DNA from 3 places in the Phyllobacterium sp. 1468 genome. Region 1 is predicted to be linked to each of the others. Evidence: riboswitches for the same ligand, from Rfam matches in the RefSeq annotation. Region 1 holds a riboswitch; each other region holds the start of a gene.

Region 1 (6,381 bases):
AGCTCCAACGGCAACCCAACCGTCCCCACCAGCATCTCCGGCCACCGCGCAACTCGCTTATGCGAGCGATCAAGTCGTTCTCCCCGCGATGGTCCCCTTGCCGTTCGAGCGGCCCGAAATGATCGACGCCGTCATGCCGGCCACCAGCGGTGGAAGTGGTGCACAGGTCCGCGGCCCCGCCCCACTTTAAGTGTTTCGGCCGCGGCAATCGCCGCCGTCAGATAGTCTTTCGCTTCAGTTACAGCCTCACCTACACTGAGACCTTTGGCCAATCCGGCGGTTATCGCAGCGGCCAGAGTGCAGCCCGTGCCATGGTCATTTTTCGTGATGATGCGCGGGGTTGAAAAGCGCCGCATCGCGGCACCGTCGAACAACAGGTCGGTGCTCATCTCGGATTTCGCATGGCCGCCCTTGACCAGCACCGCCGCGGCGCCAAGCGCCAGCAGTTTCTCTGCCTGCCGGGCCATCGCGGCTTCGTCCTCTGCCATGGACTCACCCGTCAGCAACGCCGCTTCCGGCAGATTGGGCGTCAATATCAAGGCGCGCGGCAGAAGCAGCTGCCGCAATGCTTCAATAGACTCCGGCTGCAACAGGCGGTCGCCTGATGTAGCGACCATAACCGGGTCCAGTACCACCCTGCGGTTCCAATGCTCCAGCGCGCCGGAGATTGCCTCGATCGTTTCGACCACGCCGACCATGCCGATCTTGATCGCCTGCACGTCGATATCCGACAGGACAGCATCGATCTGCGCGCGGACGATGCCAGGCGAGAGGTTCTCTATAGCAGTCACCCCGCGTGTGTTCTGGGCGGTGATCGCCGTCAAAACACTGGTGCCATAAACGCCAAGCGCCGAGAATGTCTTCAAGTCCGCCTGGACGCCTGCGCCTCCGCCGCTGTCCGAACCGGCAATCGTCAATGCAATTGCAGTCATGCCCGTTCCTTCAACGCCTCATCGACCGCCGCCAGCAATGCAGCGGTTGCGCCTTGCGGATCGTCCTGCCGGAAGATAGCCGAAATTACCGCGACGCCATCGGCTCCCGCGGCAATGGCCGGCGGCGTTCGCGCAAGATCGATGCCGGCGATCGCGCCGATCGGCAGGTCGGGCTTTACCTTACGAATGATTGGTGCCAGACGGCTGAATCCTTCAAAGCCGATAGGTTGCAGATTGTGCTTTGCCGGTGTCTCGAACAGGCCGCCAATACAGGCATAGTCGATGTCAGCCTCGATGGCCGCCTGGGCGTCTGCTTCGTCTTTGACCGTCAGGCCGATGATCGCGTCCGGTCCTAGCAGACGACGCACGTCTGCCACGCGCATGTCCTCGCGCCCGACATGCACGCCTTCGACGCCGGCGGCGAGCGCCACGTCGATACGGTCGTTGACGACAAGCGGCACCCCGGTCCCGTTCAAAGCCGCGTGGATCGTTCTCGCCCGCTCGACCATAAGGCGCGTCGGCGAGTTCTTGTCACGATACTGGATGATCGTAGCGCCACCACGCGCAGCGCTAAGCGCAAGCTGGCCCAGGTCCCTGCTCCCGCCGATAGCATCGACATCGACAATGGCGTTCAGCCGGTAATCTACTTTTGGCATAAGTTCTCTCTTTGAGTTGCAATATTCAGTTTAATTCCACAGCGATGTCTTCGATCTTTGGGACGCTCTTGATCAGCCCCGCATCGTGCATGAAGCCGCCGAACCGTTCGTAGCGGCGCCGATCCAGCGCAGCCGGCCGCTTGGCAAAGCGCGGCAGCGTGTCGATCCAGGCCTGCTTGTTCAATGGATTGTCCAGGTCCGGATAGGCCTGGATAAAAAGCTGCCAGGATTCGTCCGGGTGGTTGGTCAGAAAGATCGCGCCCTTCTCCACGGCAGCGAGAAAGCGCTGTAACCGGTCGTCCTTCAGCAAGTCCGGGTGCGTAACGAAAATAAGCTCGTCATAGGGAGGCACGCCATGTTCTTCCGGGAAGAAGGCGAGCCCCTTGTGCCCTTCCTGCGCCATCTGCGTCAGCTCGAAATTGCGATAGGCACTGACGGTCGCGTCGACCTGCCTAGAAATCAGCGCGGTGGAGAGGGCAAAGTTGACATTGATCAACTCGACATCCCTGGTCGACAGGCCTTCCTCCTTCAGCATGGCGCCCAGCATGGTATCTTCGAAGCCTGCGACCGAGAAGCCAACCTTCTTGCCTTTCAAATCCTTCAGGCTCTTGATTGGCCCATCCGCCAGCGTCATGACCGTATTGAGGGGTGTTTCGACCAGCGTGCCGAACCGAACCAGCGGCAGGCCTTCATCATGGTCAAGAAAAAGTGTGGGCTGATAATGGATGGCGATGTCCGCCTGCTTTGCCGCAACGAGGCGCGGCGGTGCTGCCGGATCGGCCGGCGGGATCAGCTCGACATCCAGACCGGCTTCCGCGAAGTAGCCCTTCTCTTTGGCGATGACCAGCAGCGCATGGTCGGGATTGACGAACCATTCCAGAAGAATCGTCAGCTTGTCGGCCGCGATGGCCGGGCCGGAAATGCCGATCGCAGAAATGGCGAGACAGATCATGAAGATCAGGGGATGAATGCGAAACATCGAAGGTCCTTTTACATGCTGTGAATGGGGAATTGTCATGCCTCACGCGCCCATGGCGTCAGCCGTTTTGCCAGCGCATCCACAAGGAAGCGCAGGGCGATAGTCAGCGTGGCGAGAATGATGAGGGCAGCAAACAGCGTATCCGTCTGCATGCGTGCATTGGCCTGAAGCATGACGAAGCCGAGACCGCGCGACGAGCCGACCCATTCGCCGATGACAGCGCCGATCGGGGCAAAAACCGCCGCGACGCGCAAGCCGGAACCCAGTGCGGGCAAGGCGCTCGGCACACGTACAAGGAACAGTGTCGCGAGGGGAGATGCCTGTGTCAGCGCTGCCGCGTCGAGCAGATCCTGATTGGTACGCTGCAGACCGTCAGCAAAGGCCGAGGCGACTGGAAAGAAGATGATGAGGCTTGCCATGACGACCTTGGAGGCAAGGCCGAACCCGAACCACAGCACCAGCAGCGGCGCGATCGCGAAAACTGGCAGGGCCTGCAGCACGAGCATCAGAGGCCAGACGATCTGCCGGAAACCGGGCAGGGCACTGACGAGGAGCGCGGTAAGGATGCCTGCCAGCGCCCCGAACATCAGCCCGAGGACGATTTCCATCAGGGTGATGACAGCGTTGGCCAGCAGATAGTTCTGCTCGTCGGCCAGCGTAGCAATAACCGTCAATGGTCCCGGCAGGATGAAACGCGGAGGCACCATCACCCAGACGATTACTTGCCAGCAAAGGACCACCGCCAGCAAAGCTGCGGTTATCTGTAAAACCAGGCGCATGGCGCTGTTCACGCCACTACCGTTTCTGCCGGAGCGTATTTAAGGGAACGGGCACGGTCTGGACTCCATCATGATCGGAGATCCGGATATGTGCGAAGACAAGACTTGAGATGTGCGAAGAAAGCTCAATTCCCGTTCCTACGCCGGCATAACCCGGATCAGGTTCAAGGGTCCAGCTCGACGCTATCTCAGCACTGTACAGTGCCCCCCTCGGAATGAAATCATGATGGAGCGGCGCAAGGACAAAGTCAATTGCGCCGCTGTGGTTGTTTACGAACCTAGTTTGTCAGACGGACGTTCTCGCCATCCACGGATTTACAGGCGGCCTCAACCTGGTAGAAAAAGTCCTGCTGTGCAAAGCCACCACCATCTTCCCAGGCGTGATCTTGCTTGCCACCGCAGTTGAACAACGAGTCCAGTGGAGGCGTGGAACCCTTCTTTAGCTGCACGCCCTCGACGAACAGATAATCTACCGTATTTGGATCGTCGGTTCGCAACGTCAGGTTATAACTGCTGGAGGAAGCGCTCGGTACGCAAAGAGTATGATTGGAGTCCGCAGGATCGGCTGTGTACTTGTATCCAATGTCGCAACCATCGTTTTTGACTTCCATCTTGAGATACAACTTGTCGTAATCTCCAAGATTAATGGTCGTATTGTCTGGCGGCACCTGGGTTTTGACACCCGTACCACGACCATTCGCGCTGTTGGGTCCACTTCTGTAGGCACTAGTGTAGGTTATGGTTCCCACCACGGTTTCCTGGCCGTTCTTCACGACCACAATGGAAACCTTCTTGAAGTACCAGCCGTACATGTCACCGGGAATAAATTTCGCCGTTGTCGGTTTCAATGGCGCCAAAGCCGTTGCATTCACACCGATCGCCACCTTGTCCTGCTTCAGCAGATGCATGAACACTGTGTTTGTTCCGCCGCTGATTGCGACGTTGACCTTTTGATCGGCCGCAGTGAATTTGATGGTAACCTTGTCCGCTTCCGCACCGAGATTGGCCTTGAGGTAGGCTTTTGCACGCGCTTCTGCCGCCGCAGAATTCGACCCGGTGAAAACCGAAGCGCCGGCCAATGCTGCTGAGTCAGCGGCGTTCTGCAATTTGGACCGCTCATTGCTCGCGAGGCTGTAATCCACGGCCAGCCCGGTCATCCCCATGATGGGTATCAGCAGCAATCCGAAGGTTAGCGCTGTTGCCCCGCTGCGGTCTTTCAGGAAATCTCGAATTTTTTTCATTGGCCCACTCCGTCGTTACATGGACCTTTGAATCTGCGGCGTAAATTCGTGCTTAGGAAATTCGTTCACATTTTCACGATCATGCTGGGGCAGCACGATTTGTGTAAAATGATTGTCGGAATGGTAAAAAACCAATGAAGATTGTTAGAGCCCAGGCTGGATATCCGGCCGGACGAAACCTTGACTCGCGACGAGAAGATTGCGTGTGTAGTCCTGCGTGACCTTGCGTTTGGCAAGTTCTGATGCCGTCAGCCGCTCCACTTCGGCACCATTCTGCATGACCATCAGCCGGTCGCACATATGGGTGACCACGGCCAGATCATGGCTTACCATGAGGAAAGTCAGTTTGCGGTCGCGCCTGATCTGCTCGAGCAAGTTCAATACCTCAGCCTGAACCGAGGCATCGAGCGCCGAGGTGGGCTCATCGAGCAGCAGGATCGACGGTTCGAGGATAAGCGCCCGGGCGATGGCGACGCGCTGACGTTGACCGCCCGATAGCTGGTGGGAATAGCGGAAACGGAAGCTCGATCCCAATCCCACTTCATCGAGTGCGCGCAAGATGCGCTTTTCGATATCACCGAAACCATGAATCACCAGCGGTTCCAACAATAACCGATCCACGGTCTGGCGTGGGTGCAGCGAGCCGTAAGGGTCCTGGAATACCATCTGCACTTCACGGTAGAACGTCTTGGTGCGGGACGAACCCAGCGTTTTGCCGTTGACGGTAATCGTTCCGGCGCTGACCGGCGCGAGACCTGCGACAGCGCGCAGCAATGTGGATTTTCCCGAACCGGATTCCCCGACGAGACCGAAGGATTCGCCCGGTGCCACATCGAGGCTGACGCCGCGCAGGGCGAGAAAGCGGTCGAATTTCACTTCAAGCTTTTCAATGACCAATGCCTGGGACCGGGTTGGTGTCATGCGGTCCACTCCGGCTTGCGGTCGAGTACTGGCAGCGGATGCCGGTCGGCCCCGATCTGCGGCATGCAATTGAGCAGGCCTTGCGTGTAGGGATGCTTGGCATTGTGCAAGTCGGTGGCGGCAATTTCCTCAACGATCCGGCCCGCATACATGACGATGACGCGGTCGCAAAACGATGAAACGAGCCGCAGATCATGCGAAATGAAGATCAGCCCCATGCCGCGATCCCGCACCAGATTGTCGAGAATCCTCAGCACGTCGAGTTGCACGGTAACATCCAGCGCCGAGGTTGGCTCATCGGCGATCAGCAATTCCGGCCCGGTGATCAGCATCATGGCAATCATTGCGCGCTGCCCCATGCCGCCCGAAACCTCATGCGGATGCAAATCGTAGACCCGCTCCGCATCACGGATCTGTACGGCGGCAAGCATGTCGAGCGCCCGTTTGCGCGCCTCGGCTTTGCTGACCTTCTCGTGCGTCCTGAGCGTTTCGACGATCTGGCGGCCGATACTCATGACAGGATTGAGCGAATATTTCGGATCCTGCAGGATCATGGCAATGCGGTTGCCGCGAAGACTCCGCCGCTGCTTCACCGACGCGTCAAGCAGGTCGATGCCGTCGAAGTTGAGCTTCTGTGCAGTGATCTTCGCATGTGGTGGTGTCAGCCCCATGATGGCGCGGCCGGTCTGGGATTTGCCTGAACCGGACTCGCCGACGATCCCGAGCCGCTCGCGGCCAAGCGTGAAGGAAACGCCGCGCACCGCATCGATGGTGCCGGTGCGGGTTGGAAACTGCACGCGAAGGTCCTCTACGGTCAGCATCGTGCTCATTGGGTGCTGCCCCGCGGGTCGAGTGCATCGCGCAAGCCATCGC
Region 2 (6,381 bases), 780 kb from region 1:
CGGCACGTGTTATGTCCGTACCCCCAATTAAAATCCGGCCGGATTTAGCCGTTTCAAATCCGGCGATGAGATTGAGCAGGGTGGATTTTCCCGCTCCGCTTGGACCAATGATCGCGGTGACGGTCGACGGCTCGATGGTCAGGTCGAAATGCATCGACATGTCAGCATAGTCGAAATCGACCGCATCAAGGCGGATGGCCGCACCATCTTTCGTCCGGGCGCGCTTAGCCAATGTTTGCGACCTCTCTCTTTGCCAGAGTGCCTGCACCTCTGTCAGCCGCGATCATCAGGAGCAAACACAGTACACCGAGGATCAATGCCAGGCCTGCCGCATCTTGTGTACGATAGCTCCCCATGCGTTGCAGCAGCAAATAGGGCAGGGTTTGAATGGAATTGTTGCCGAAGAGAGCGATCGTACCAAGGTCGCCGAGCGACAGGGCCATCGCAAACGCGAAAGCGACGCTCAATGGCCGCTTCAGTACCGGCCAGTCGATGAGACGAAGCCGGTTCCATCCGGCAATGCCCAATTGCGCGCACAGCCTGTTGTGGCGGCTGGCAGCTGTATCCCATGTCGGGCGCAATATGCGAAACGCAAAAGGGACGGCCATCGCAGCGTTGACGCCCACGACCATAAAGGGTGCGAGACTGAATGGATCGACAAAATGGCGTGACAAGATAAACCAGCCGGAGCCGATGACGATCGGTGGTATGACTATGATGAGACTTGCGCCACGATCGACCGCGCGCTCAAACAGTTTTGGCGAGGCGTAGCCACGCCGGCTTGCAAGATACTCGCGCGCCACCACCAACGCCAGTGAAATGGCCAGCGCCAGCGCAGCCGCACTTGCTCCGAGCACGATGCTGGTCAGGATAGCGCGCCAAACGATCCACTCACCCAGCAGCCGGCCAAGATCGGCCGCCAGCCCCGAAACGACTGTTCCGGCTATCGGCAGCGCGACGAAAAATAGACCGAGGATTATCGTGGCGGCGTTCAGAAGGCATGTCCTTAACGTTGGCTGGTCAAAACGGCGTGTCGTCGTGCGTAGGCTGAACCCTTCCTCGGTGGGGCGCCCGCTTAGGCTCAGAATAGACAGAACCGCAATCGTCAGGCACAATTGCACAAGCGTCAGCGAAACCGCGCGGGCAATATCGAAATCGAAATGTAGCGATTGATAGATCGCAACCTCAAGCGTCGTCGCACGCGGTCCGCCGCCGAGCGTCAGGACGACGGTGAACGATGTAATGCAAAGCATGAAGATCAGCCCCGCGATTCCGGAAATGTTGCGCAGGATCACTGGCCACTCGATCAACCGAAACCGCGCCCATTCTCCCATACCGAGTTGGGATGTGAGTTTCCAATAGTCTTCCGGAATAGAGTCCATGCTCGAGAGCAGCAGTCGTGTTGCCAGAGGAAGGTTGAAAAACACATGCGCAATGAGGATGCCGGTGAGACCGTAAATATTGGGAATGGTTTCTAACCCCAGCCAGTTGAACAGTGCAGCAAGCAGGCCATTGCGCCCATAGATACTGGTGACACCGAGTACGGCGACAAGGGCTGGCAGCGCGAGCGGCAAAGCAAAGAGCCGCAAGATCATTGCACGTCCCGGGAAGTCAGGATGCGTATACAAGGCGCGGGCAAGTGGTATGGCAAACCCCACCGAAAGCAGTGTAGAGAGCAGCGCTTGCAGCAATGTGAAGCGAGCAATGCGCCACAGATAGCCGTCGAAGGCGGCAAAGCCTTCCGTGCCGCCACGCAGCGCTTCAACTGCGAGGCTCAAGCCTGCACCGCCCGCAAGCACCGTAAGGAAGGCGAGGGCGAGAGCCCCGGCCAATGGCTTCAAGGATATCAATTTGTCACAGGCTCATGGCCGACAGCCATTCATCGATCCAGGCTTTGCGATTCCGGGCCACTTCCTCCGGTGGAAAGATCAATGTTTTCGCCGGTTTGACCAAGGCATCAAAGGCAGGATCGAGCGGTCCGCTTGTCCCCGCGGCCGGAAACATCCAGTTGCTTTCTGGAATGGTATCCTGGAAAGCCGTTCCGGTCATGAAAGTCAGGAACTGCGCCGAAAGCGGGTTCTTTGCGCCGTTCACAGTTTGCGCGGCCACTTCGACCTGCAGATAATGGCCCTCTTCGAACGCAGCGGCCTTGTAACGCTCGGTCTTTTCGGCAATCACGTGATAAGCAGGCGACGTCGTATAGGAAAGGACCATCGGTGCTTCCCCTTTGGTGAACAGACCATAGGCTTCCGACCAGCCCGGCGTCACGGTCAACACGCGATCCTTCAGTTTGGCCCAGGCTTCGCCGGCCTTATCGCCGTAGACGGACTTCACCCAGAGCAGGAGGCCGAGGCCGGGTGTCGACGTCCGCGGATCTTCGATGACGATTTTCTGGTTCGGATCGCCCTCGACCAGTTGCTTGAGACTGGTGGGTGGGTTCTTGAGTTTTTCCGTATCATAGATCACGGCAAAATAACCGTAGTCGTAAGGAACGAAAGTATCGTCCTTATAGCCGCCCGGAATGTTGATCGAACTTGTGTCGATCCCGTGTGGGGCGAACAGGCCGGTTTCCTTCGCCTCATAGGTCAGATTTGTGTCGAGGCCAAGCACGACATCGGCTTTGGTTGAAGCACCTTCAAGTCTCAGACGGTTGAGCAGAGCGACGCCATCCGTAACCGCGACGAAGTCCACAGTGCAATTGCATTGCTTTTGGAAGGCTTCCTTGACTTTCGGCCCTGGACCCCATTCGGCCGTGAAGCTCTCATAGGTATAGACCGTCAGTTTGCTCTCAGCTTTCGCCGGTCCGGCAAGGGCAAGGGCGAAAATGCCCGCGAGAGTTGCAGATTTCAAAATAGTCTCGAATGGCCGCATCGGCGCCTCCTAGAGTTGAAGATCAAAAGGATTGGTGCGCCGGCTTTTTTGCCGCGTCTAATCCCTCCGCCGGTACAAACCGGATCAGGTTCCGCGGGTTGGCAGGATTTCTCCTTGAGCCTCTCAGCCGATTCTTGCGAATTGGCACCCCGTTAGAGCACTGCAAAGATTAGAGATAAAGCTGTTGCCGTGCAAGCAATATGCCTTAGCTTCGGGTGTGCTTGCCCCGTTGCCACGCCCGCTTTCGCGTCTGGCCATTGTTTGCATTGCGGGAAGACGGGCGGTCGTCGAAGCGCGTCTTTGTAGTTGGTAATGCGATCCGAAGACCGCCCGCTAACGTTGTCCCCCTGCCGGCCAGCTTCTGCTTCTTCCGCGGGGCGAGTGGATGAACCCTGGAGTCCGGGCCCATCGTCGCCGTCGGTGCAGTGTCCGCACGATTGGCGTTTGGCGTCAACAATGGAGGCAATATCTGCCTAGAATGCGCAGATTGACCTCCGAAGACGAACAGGTCGGCCAGCGCTTGGGTCCGTTTCCCGCGCGCTGACACGCCGTCCTTCCCCACTTTCGAACGGCTCCGGAAGCAGCTCCCCATGGAAAGGACCGGAACAGGATAGCTCAGGTTTTATGGGCGTGGATAAATGGCCACGATTATTCTTGCCAGAGGCTGCCGATTTTGCCGATGGCAATGCTGCTGAACTTGTCGAACCACGCACAGCAGCATTGCCATTCGGACACGACTAATAGCCAACCAACCCATGCGGCGCACAGACACATCTATCCCGCTGTCCTCACGCATGCTATGGGCGATCCATGAGCAAATTCGTTATACTTCTTGGTGGAGCCGTCCATGTTACGGACCGTCTCCTGCGCCTTGTCGCCGGGGCGCACGTGCTCGCTGCCGATGGAGGAATCGCGCATGCAGCCCCGCTAGGGCTCGAACCGGAACTTTGGCTTGGCGATTTCGACTCGACTTCACCGGAGCTCGCAGCACAGTATGCCAAAGTTCCGCGGATGGAATTTCCGTCCGAGAAGGACATGACTGACGGCGAACTCGCCTTGAACGAAGCCTACCGGCGGGGTGCGACTGAAGTGATCCTCTGCGGGGCTTTTGGCGGCGAGCGCACCGATCATGCACTGCTGCATTTGACCATGGCGACGCGGTATGCAGCCGAAGGTAGGAAGCTTGTTCTCTCGAGCGGTTACGAAGAGGCGCATCCCCTGGTTGCAGGTGCTTACGACTTCGATTTTGTCGACGGAACCCTTTTTAGCATTGTTGCATTTTCGCAATTGAGCGGACTTTTCATCCGTGGCGCGCGCTGGCCGCTTGAAAATGTGGAACTTTTTTTCGGTTCATCGCTTACAGTGTCGAATGCCGTGCGTGGGAACCTCCACGTGTCACTTCATTCGGGTAAAGCGATTCTGATTGCTGCGCCGCAAATTGCCTGACGCTTGTCAAATAAAAGCGGAAAGTGTAATTGTCGGCAGGCAGCATTGGGGACGCAAGCTGATGAGTTTGGTATTAAAACGGAGAGGTCTTCCATGTTGAAAAGTTTATCCACGATTGCAGTCGCAGGGCTTTTGGCGCTTTCAGTTGCTGGTTGCACGACCAGTGATCAGCGCGTTGCCGGTTATGGTCTTGGCGGTGCAGCAATAGGCGCATTGGCAGGTGGTGCAATAAATGGTGGAAAAGGAGCTCTCGCAGGTGCTGCGATCGGTGGTGCCGGTGGCGCTCTGGTAGGTGCTGCGACGAATAACAACAATGGCAGCCGCTATTGCACTTACGAAAATCGCTATGGCGAACGCTATCGCGCTCCTTGCCGCCGCTATTAATTTTGCATTAAGCTGGAAAAAAGACAGGCCGGGAAATTCCGGCCTGTTTGTTTTCGAGATCACCATTCGTCGGCCAACGCTCAGCGATCTTTCTTCTGCCGCATTATCTACGCAGAGTCTGGTTCGTTTCGATGTGAGAGGATTTTAAGATGACACTTCGTTTAACTGCAATTGCGGTTTCGGCACTTCTGGCTTTGTCTGTAGCCGGTTGCGCGACGAGTGAGCAAAATCAACGCGCCGGGACGGGCGCTTTGATCGGCGGTGGCGTTGGTGCGCTGGCTGGCCAGGCTCTTGGACATGATACGAAGAGCACCGTCGTTGGTGCAGCAGGCGGCGCACTTCTTGGTGCAGCCATCGGAACCGCAACTACCCCGCGAGGACAAAGCGGCAACTACTGCCGTTACCAGCGGCGTGACGGATCCATCTACGAGGCCCCCTGCGAAGGCAATGGCGGTGGCGGTTACTAATCTCACCGCTCGACCAGAGCTTTTGTGTAGGTACAACAGGCCGGAAATTCCGGCCTGTTTTGCATCATGGCATTTGACAGCGGCAATAATCTCGCCGACAAGCACGGCAATCTTCGATCGTGGCTCCATTTTCCAGAACTGTAACTTGTATGGCTCCCCCTCTTCTCCGTCTTGACCAGATAGCGCTGACTTTCGGTGGCACGCCGCTTTTGAGCGACGCGGCCATTTCCGTCAGCGAAAACGATCGCATTGCGCTGGTCGGCCGAAATGGATCGGGGAAATCGACGCTGCTGAAAATTGCCGCCGGATTTATCGCGCCCACCGACGGCGAAGTGTTCAAGCATCCGGGCGTCACAGTGCGTTACCTGGCGCAGGCTCCCGACATGGAAGGCTTTGACACCGTCCGCGCCTATGTCGAGGCGGGTCTGGGGCCGGCTGACGATCTCTACCGGGTCAGTTATCTGCTCGAACATCTCGGCCTGACCGGCGAGGAGGCGCCGGACAATCTTTCCGGTGGCGAAACACGCCGTGCCGCATTGGCCAAGGTGCTGGCCCCGCAACCAGACATTCTTTTGCTAGACGAGCCGACCAATCATCTGGATCTTACAACCATCGAGTGGCTGGAAGACGAGTTGCGCCAGATACGTTCCGCGATCGTGGTTATTTCCCATGACAGGCGCTTTTTGGAAAACGTCAGCCGTTCGACCATCTGGCTGGATCGCGGCGTGACCAAGCGGCTCGAGCAGGGCTTCGGCGCTTTCGAGGAATGGCGTGACAAGGTTCTCGAAGAGGAAGAGCGCGACCTGCACAAGCTCGGGCGGCAGATCGTGCGCGAGGAGCATTGGCTGCGCTATGGCGTGACCGCCCGGCGCAAGCGCAATATGCGGCGGCTCGGCGATCTGCAATCCATGCGCAGCGAATTCCGTAATCATCGCGGTGCGCAGGGCAAGGCCGTGCTGAAAGCCAGCGATGCGAGAGAGTCCGGTAAGCTTGTCATAGAGGCGGAACACCTCGTCAAAGCCTATGGCGAACGGGTGCTGGTCGATGATTTTTCAACGCGGATACAGCGTGGAAATTGTGTCGGATTTGTCGGCCCCAACGGCGCCGGCAAAACGACACTGCTGTCGATGCTGACCGGGGTGCTCGCGCCGGATAGCGGCTTCGTCAAGCTCGGCACAAATCTTGAGATCGCCATCCTCGACCAAAAGCGCGA
Region 3 (6,381 bases), on a different contig from region 1:
GCGAGCCAAATCCTGCAAGCGCGCAGGTTTTAGAAGCGCGTTGTGATGGACTTGACCACACAGCGGAGAAAGTCAGGCCCGACAGACGGGCAGCGATGTGGCGCGCGGCCTCTTCCCCAGCGGGCGTCAACGGTATGTCCGTACGTCCCGTGTGCCTGCCGGAGACACTCCATTCTGTTTCTCCATGGCGAACGAGATAGGTCTCCGGAAAAGCACTGCTCATATGGACTCCTTTTGATGATGCACGTCGAGCTGATCTTTTAACGGATCTGCTCAATGTATTTGGCGTGGAACCGGACGTAGCCATTCTCGGTCTGCTTGAGCTCGGTCTCGATCAATGCATGGAATTCCGGCAGTCGGTAGAAAGGAACAGTCGGATAAGCATGGTGTTCGGCATGATAAGGCATGTTCCACGCGAGTTTGCGCACTAGCCAAGTCGTGGTGGTTGTCCTGCTGTTCTCGAGCATGTTGGCGACATAGGGGCAGCGGCCGTGCTCGGCCAGAAGATAGATGCGCAGGAAAGGCTGTCCAAATATCGCCGGCAGGACCCATACATACAGAAGGACTGCCGTCTGCAGGTAAACGGAGACAGCGATCATCAGGGCATAGACCGCAATCATGATCTGTGCCTCGCTGCGAACCTTCCGGCGACCTTTTGCCGGCACGAATGTATCGCTGCAACGTCCCGAAGCGTTTATCACAAGCGTCTTGATGTGGCTCCACCAGACGGGAATGCCGGACAGGTGCACGAGGTATTGCCGCATGGTTTCCGGCTTGAGGGACATCAGCTCAGGATCGTTCTCCGGATCCTGAGTGAAGCGGTGGTGGGCCAGGTGAAAGTAGCGAAACCAGTCCGAGGGCAGGACAAGCAGGACGCTACAGACGCGGGCAACCCAGTCGTTCAACCACTGCGTCCTGAATGGCGTGCGGTGGATTGACTCGTGTATGAGGGTAAACAGGAACACGATCAGAATCCCTTGCAGGATCATCAAGAGCGGCCAAAGGGGTATCCGCACGGCGATCAACCATCCGAGCAGAATGATCGAGCCCCAATGGAGGGCGAGTTGAAGGAGGCCAGCACGGTCCGATTTGGTGGTCAGACGATTGCGCTCCTCCGACGTCAATGATGCAATGACAGTCCGGTGATCCATTTGGCAATGATAAGCGAACGGAGCACTTATTTATATAACTTCTCGAACGTCTAGATATGAAATTTGACTCTACGGTATGTGGCAAATAGTGTGACGCCGAATCGACTGTTATTGACGTTCGTTGCTGATGTTGCGCGCCGTTACGGGCAGAAAATAATTCAAAATCAAAGCGCTGTGATATTAAAATAATCGTAGTGCTCAATCAGCGGGTCTAAGGCTTGATCTGCAAACCACGCTACCATCCTTTGAAAACGGGGCCGCATCGGCCCTTTTTCATGCACGCAAGGCAGGCATTAAGTTGCCAGCACATCATTAGAGGAGATTTCCATGAGCATTCGCCGTATTGAAGTTGGTCCACGCATGAGCCAGGTCGTAATCCACGGCAACACGGTCTATCTCGCTGGCCAGGTCGGCAGCCCAGGCAAGAGCGTGACGGAGCAGACCAAGGATGTCCTGGCTTCGATTGACCGCTTGCTCAAGGAAGCCGGCACCGACAAATCCAAGCTGTTGCAAGCCATCATCTGGCTCGATGACATGAAGGATTTCGGCGAGATGAATGCGGCGTGGGATGCGTGGGTCGATCCGGCAAACACACCGGCACGCGCAACGGGCGAAGCCAAGCTTGCAACGCCAGAATACAAGGTCGAGATCATTATCACTGCCGCGATCTAGAGCTGTCGATGTTCATGCTCTGACAACCTGCAATTGGCGGCTTTCTCCACTCCGGTGTTCGAAAACCGCCATTTTCGGCGCTTCATGGCAGGAATCTTGAAAGCCCTTGGAATCTATTTTGGTTGGGTTCTGGATAGTCAGCCTGAAGCCGACTGAAATAGACACGGCACAAAAATTATCCCTGCCTAGTGACCAGAATAGTTGGCGTCGTAGCAGGAATACTCAAGTAAATTGCTTGAGCGCACTGGATTTTTGGCGCGGAAATGCATAAAGTCCGCGCTTCTCCGGATTGCCGTAGTGGCAATTCTTCAAACGCTTGTCTGATTGTGGCTCATTTCCTTCCGCAAGGCGAGACAAGCATGGGTAAGGAAAACGATTGCAAGTTCTCGTCCGTGATAACAATGTTGAACAGGCCCTTCGGGTCCTGAAGAAGAAGATGCAGCGGGAAGGTCTCTTCCGCGAAATGAAGGCGCGCCAGGCTTTCGAAAAGCCATCCGAGCGTCGTGTCCGTGAAAAAGCAGAAGCCGTTAGCCGTGCCCGCAAGGCTGCACGCAAGCAGGCTCAGCGCGAAGGCCTGTTGCCAGGTCCGAAGAAAAAGGAACGCGTTGCCCGCCCAGCCGGCAACAATGGCAGCGATTACAACAACCGTTAATTTTTGTGACCGGTCATCCGGTTATAATTAGACGCGACAGAACCCGCATGGTCCAGACCGTAGCGGGTTTTCGTTTGTCTGGAGATGGACCTGCTTGACAACTGCGTCAACAGCGGGTCACATAAACACATTCACCAGGGGAGTCCCGACAAGGGGCTGAGATACTGCTGGCTTTGCAGCGCAGTGACCCGTTGAACCTGATCCAGTTCATACTGGCGTAGGGACGGTGCAAAAGTCTTCGCGTGGAGTGTCTTGGCACTCGGTCTCTATTCAGACTCGCGAACTCCTTTCATCCTTCCGGCACAGAACTGGGTTTCCACGCACTTGCTGCGCCGTGCGTCCACTTGAATGGACGCATAAGGGGCGCAGCAACACTTTTAATGGCTCGTGATCCTTATCCGAAAAGGAAGCGCTTTTTGGGGTCATGAGCGGGCAAAGGAACCTGATGATGACCGTTTTTAATCCAACTATTTCAAACACGCCGAGCGTTTCGACAGGTCCACTGCCTGCGTCGAGCAAGATTTACAAAACCGGGCGTTTCCATCCTGACATCCGCGTGCCCATGCGCGAAATCGCCGTTCACCCGACTGCCGGTGAGCCCAACGTTGCGGTTTATGATTCCTCAGGTCCGTATAGCGATCCGACGGCAGTTATCGATATCGCCAAAGGCATCCCGCGCGTTCGCGAACGCTGGCTCGCCGCGCAGAATGATGTCCATCGCTATGAAGGGCGCAGCGTTATCCCGGCGGATAATGGCTTCGCCACGGGCGAACGGCTGACGCCGGAATTTCCCATCCGCCACAATCCATTGAAGGCCAAAGACGGCAAGGCCGTTACCCAGCTTGCTTATGCACGGGCAGGTATCGTCACGCGAGAAATGGAATATGTCGCGATTCGCGAAAATCTGGGCCGGGAGAATGCAAGGAATGGTGGGGTGCGCGACGGCGAATCGTTCGGTGCATCAATCCCCGATCACGTGACACCGGACTTCGTCCGCGAAGAGATAGCGCGGGGCCGCGCGATCATTCCTGCCAATATCAATCATCCCGAGCTTGAGCCGATGATCATCGGGCGCAACTTCCTGGTCAAGATCAACGCCAATATCGGCAATTCCGCAGTGACGTCCTCCATGGCCGAGGAAGTGGAAAAGATGGTCTGGGCCGCGCGCTGGGGCGCGGACACGGTGATGGATCTTTCCACCGGGCGCAACATTCACAATATACGCGAGTGGATTATCCGGAATTCACCGGTGCCGATTGGTACGGTGCCGCTCTATCAGGCACTGGAAAAGGTCGATGGCATTGCGGAGAATCTCACATGGGAGGTTTATCGCGACACGCTGATAGAACAGGCGGAGCAGGGTGTGGATTATTTCACGATCCATGCCGGCGTGCGATTGCACTACATTCCGCTGACCGTGAACCGCGTCACGGGCATTGTCTCGCGCGGCGGTTCGATCATGGCCAAGTGGTGCCTGCACCACCATCGCGAAAGCTTCCTCTATGAGCATTTCGAGGAAATCTGCGATATCTGCCGCGCCTATGATGTCAGCTTTTCACTGGGGGATGGTTTGCGGCCCGGCTCAATCGCCGATGCCAATGATGCGGCGCAGTTTGCCGAACTCGAAACGCTTGGCGAACTCACGCAGATTGCGTGGGCAAAGGATTGCCAGGTGATGATCGAGGGCCCCGGTCACGTGCCGATGCACAAGATCAAGGAAAACATGGACAAGCAGCTCGCAGTTTGCGGCGAGGCTCCGTTCTATACGCTCGGACCGCTGACGACGGATATTGCGCCGGGCTATGATCACATCACGTCCGGCATCGGCGCAGCGATGATCGGCTGGTTCGGGACGGCGATGCTTTGCTATGTGACGCCGAAAGAGCATCTGGGCCTGCCGAACCGCGACGATGTTAAAGTCGGCGTGATCACCTACAAGATTGCCGCTCACGCTGCTGACCTTGCCAAGGGACATCCCGCGGCTCAACTGCGTGATGACGCGTTGTCACGGGCGCGTTTCGAGTTTCGCTGGGAGGACCAGTTCAACCTGTCGCTCGACCCGGAAACGGCGCGTCTCTACCACGATGAAACATTGCCCAAGGAAGCGCATAAGGTGGCGCATTTCTGCTCGATGTGCGGGCCGAAGTTCTGTTCCATGCGCATCTCGCACGACATCCGTGCCGAGGCGCAAAAGGAAGGCATGGCGGCCATGGCGAAGAAATTTCGCGACGGCGGCGACCTATATATGCCGTTGAACACAGGCGCCTGACAGAATGAACGTTCTCGTAAAGGGTGCCGGCGTGGCCGGGTTGTCGGTCGCCCATGAATTGATGTCGCGCGGCGCCCGTGTGACGGTGCTCGATCCGCAACCGGCCAGCCCCGCGGCGGCATCCTGGTTTGCGGGGGGAATGCTAGCACCCTACTGCGAGCGGGAAAGCGCTGAACAGGTGGTTCTTGAGCTCGGGCTTGGTGCCGCAGACTGGTGGGAAGCGGCGCTACCCGGCTCGGTGACCTGCAATGGTACGCTGGTCTTGGCGCCAATCCGCGACGTCAGGGAGCTTGAACGCTTCGGCTCGCGAACATCTGGCTTTGAATGGGCTGACGATGACGCGATTACAACGCTGGAGCCGGACCTTGCCGGGCGCTTCCGCAAGGGATTGTTCTTTGAGGGGGAAGCGCATCTTGACCCCCGACGCGTGTTGATCCGTCTTGCGGCGAAATTGGCGGAAGCTGGGGTAGTATTTGAAACTGATCCGGTGCGAACCGCGACAGCTGGTTTTGATTGGACCGTTCAGTGCACCGGCTATTCCCGCGACGATCAAACCATACGCGGCGTGCGCGGTGAAATGCTGGTCCTGCGGACCGCTGATATCTCCTTGTCACGTCCCGTCAGGCTCGTTCATCCGCGCTTTCCAATCTATGTCGTGCCGAGGGCGGATCATACGTTCATGGTGGGCGCAACAATGCTTGAAAGCGACTCGGTCGGTCCAATCACCGTGCGCTCGATGATGGAATTGCTAAACGCGGCTTATAGCCTGCACCCCGCCTTCGGCGAGGCCGAGATTGTCGAAACCGGGGTGGGCATTCGTCCCGCCTATCCGGACAATCTGCCCCGTGTCGTCCGCGAGGGTAACACCATCAGCATCAACGGGCTTTACCGACACGGTTTCTTGCTTGCCCCGGCGATGGCCATGCTGGTGGCGGACATGGTTTCGAATGAAAGGAGAGCACACTGATGAAACTGTTCGTCAACGGAGAACCGCATGATGTTGTGGCGCAATCGCTCGATGCTCTGCTTGCCGAACTGGAGTTCGAAGGTGAATGGCTGGCGACGGCATTAAACGGGGAACTCGTGCGGTCACTGGAACGTCAAGCTTGCCTTTTGAACGAGGGCGACCGGATCGAAATACTTACTCCACGTCAAGGAGGCTAGGGCCTTCCATGCTTGGATGGAAGCGTTCTGCCGGAGGGAATTTGGTTCAAGGTCAAGGGATTTGGCGAGGCCGATGTTTACCCATCGGAGGAAGCCGAAGCCCGAAGGAATTGGGCCAAATTCACCTGGCCCACTGGTCGAACCGCATTTCGCTCGAAATGCCGATAATTCGACCAGCGGTTTTGAAAGCTTATGGTTTGCAAAGCAAACCAACGGCTGGGTTTCCGGCTGGCGGAGACCCGATTTGTCAGGCGGCCTCGGACGATGGAAAGACATCGACCTCGCCACCTTCCGCGTGGATTGTCTCGCCATCCAGGAAACAGAACTGTTTCCATCCAAGCATGAAAGGCTCTAGCCATGCTGCAACTTTATAATACCAAACTTTCCTCACGAGTTTTGCTCGGAACAGCGCAGTATCCTTCGCCCGCCATCCTCATGGATGCAATCAAGGCATCCGGCACGGAAATCGTGAC

The links. Region 1 has a riboswitch for thiamine pyrophosphate ahead of J2X72_RS04950 (ABC transporter permease). Riboswitches for the same ligand answer to the same signal wherever they lie in the genome.
Region 2: linked by a shared signal. The riboswitch ahead of thiB (thiamine ABC transporter substrate binding subunit) and the one ahead of J2X72_RS04950 (ABC transporter permease) in region 1 are both predicted to bind thiamine pyrophosphate.
Region 3: linked by a shared signal. The riboswitch ahead of thiC (phosphomethylpyrimidine synthase ThiC) and the one ahead of J2X72_RS04950 (ABC transporter permease) in region 1 are both predicted to bind thiamine pyrophosphate.

The regions. Positions count from the first base shown of each region.
Region 1 covers NZ_JAVDSX010000001.1:1,037,664-1,044,044, reverse strand. The annotation lists gene J2X72_RS25045 (transglycosylase SLT domain-containing protein) at 1-190, shown strand, start outside; gene thiD (bifunctional hydroxymethylpyrimidine kinase/phosphomethylpyrimidine kinase) at 132-932, opposite strand; gene thiE (thiamine phosphate synthase) at 929-1,588, opposite strand; gene J2X72_RS04955 (ABC transporter substrate-binding protein) at 1,614-2,540, opposite strand; gene J2X72_RS04950 (ABC transporter permease) at 2,603-3,346, opposite strand; TPP riboswitch at 3,465-3,567, opposite strand; gene J2X72_RS04945 (TadE/TadG family type IV pilus assembly protein) at 3,625-4,587, opposite strand; gene J2X72_RS04940 (ABC transporter ATP-binding protein) at 4,732-5,508, opposite strand; gene J2X72_RS04935 (ABC transporter ATP-binding protein) at 5,505-6,338, opposite strand; gene nikC (nickel transporter permease) at 6,335-6,381, opposite strand, start outside.
Region 2 covers NZ_JAVDSX010000001.1:261,117-267,497, reverse strand. The annotation lists gene J2X72_RS01375 (ATP-binding cassette domain-containing protein) at 1-160, opposite strand, end outside; gene thiP (thiamine/thiamine pyrophosphate ABC transporter permease) at 225-1,850, opposite strand; gene thiB (thiamine ABC transporter substrate binding subunit) at 1,855-2,871, opposite strand; TPP riboswitch at 2,916-3,033, opposite strand; gene J2X72_RS01360 (thiamine diphosphokinase) at 3,682-4,317, shown strand; gene J2X72_RS01355 (hypothetical protein) at 4,411-4,701, shown strand; gene J2X72_RS01350 (YMGG-like glycine zipper-containing protein) at 4,851-5,168, shown strand; gene J2X72_RS01345 (ABC-F family ATP-binding cassette domain-containing protein) at 5,318-6,381, shown strand, end outside.
Region 3 covers NZ_JAVDSX010000002.1:587,341-593,721, reverse strand. The annotation lists gene J2X72_RS08295 (histidine phosphatase family protein) at 1-223, opposite strand, end outside; gene J2X72_RS08290 (fatty acid desaturase family protein) at 261-1,151, opposite strand; gene J2X72_RS08285 (RidA family protein) at 1,479-1,823, shown strand; gene rpsU (30S ribosomal protein S21) at 2,200-2,475, shown strand; TPP riboswitch at 2,602-2,717, shown strand; gene thiC (phosphomethylpyrimidine synthase ThiC) at 2,924-4,744, shown strand; gene thiO (glycine oxidase ThiO) at 4,749-5,711, shown strand; gene thiS (sulfur carrier protein ThiS) at 5,711-5,908, shown strand; gene J2X72_RS08260 (thiazole synthase) at 6,266-6,381, shown strand, end outside.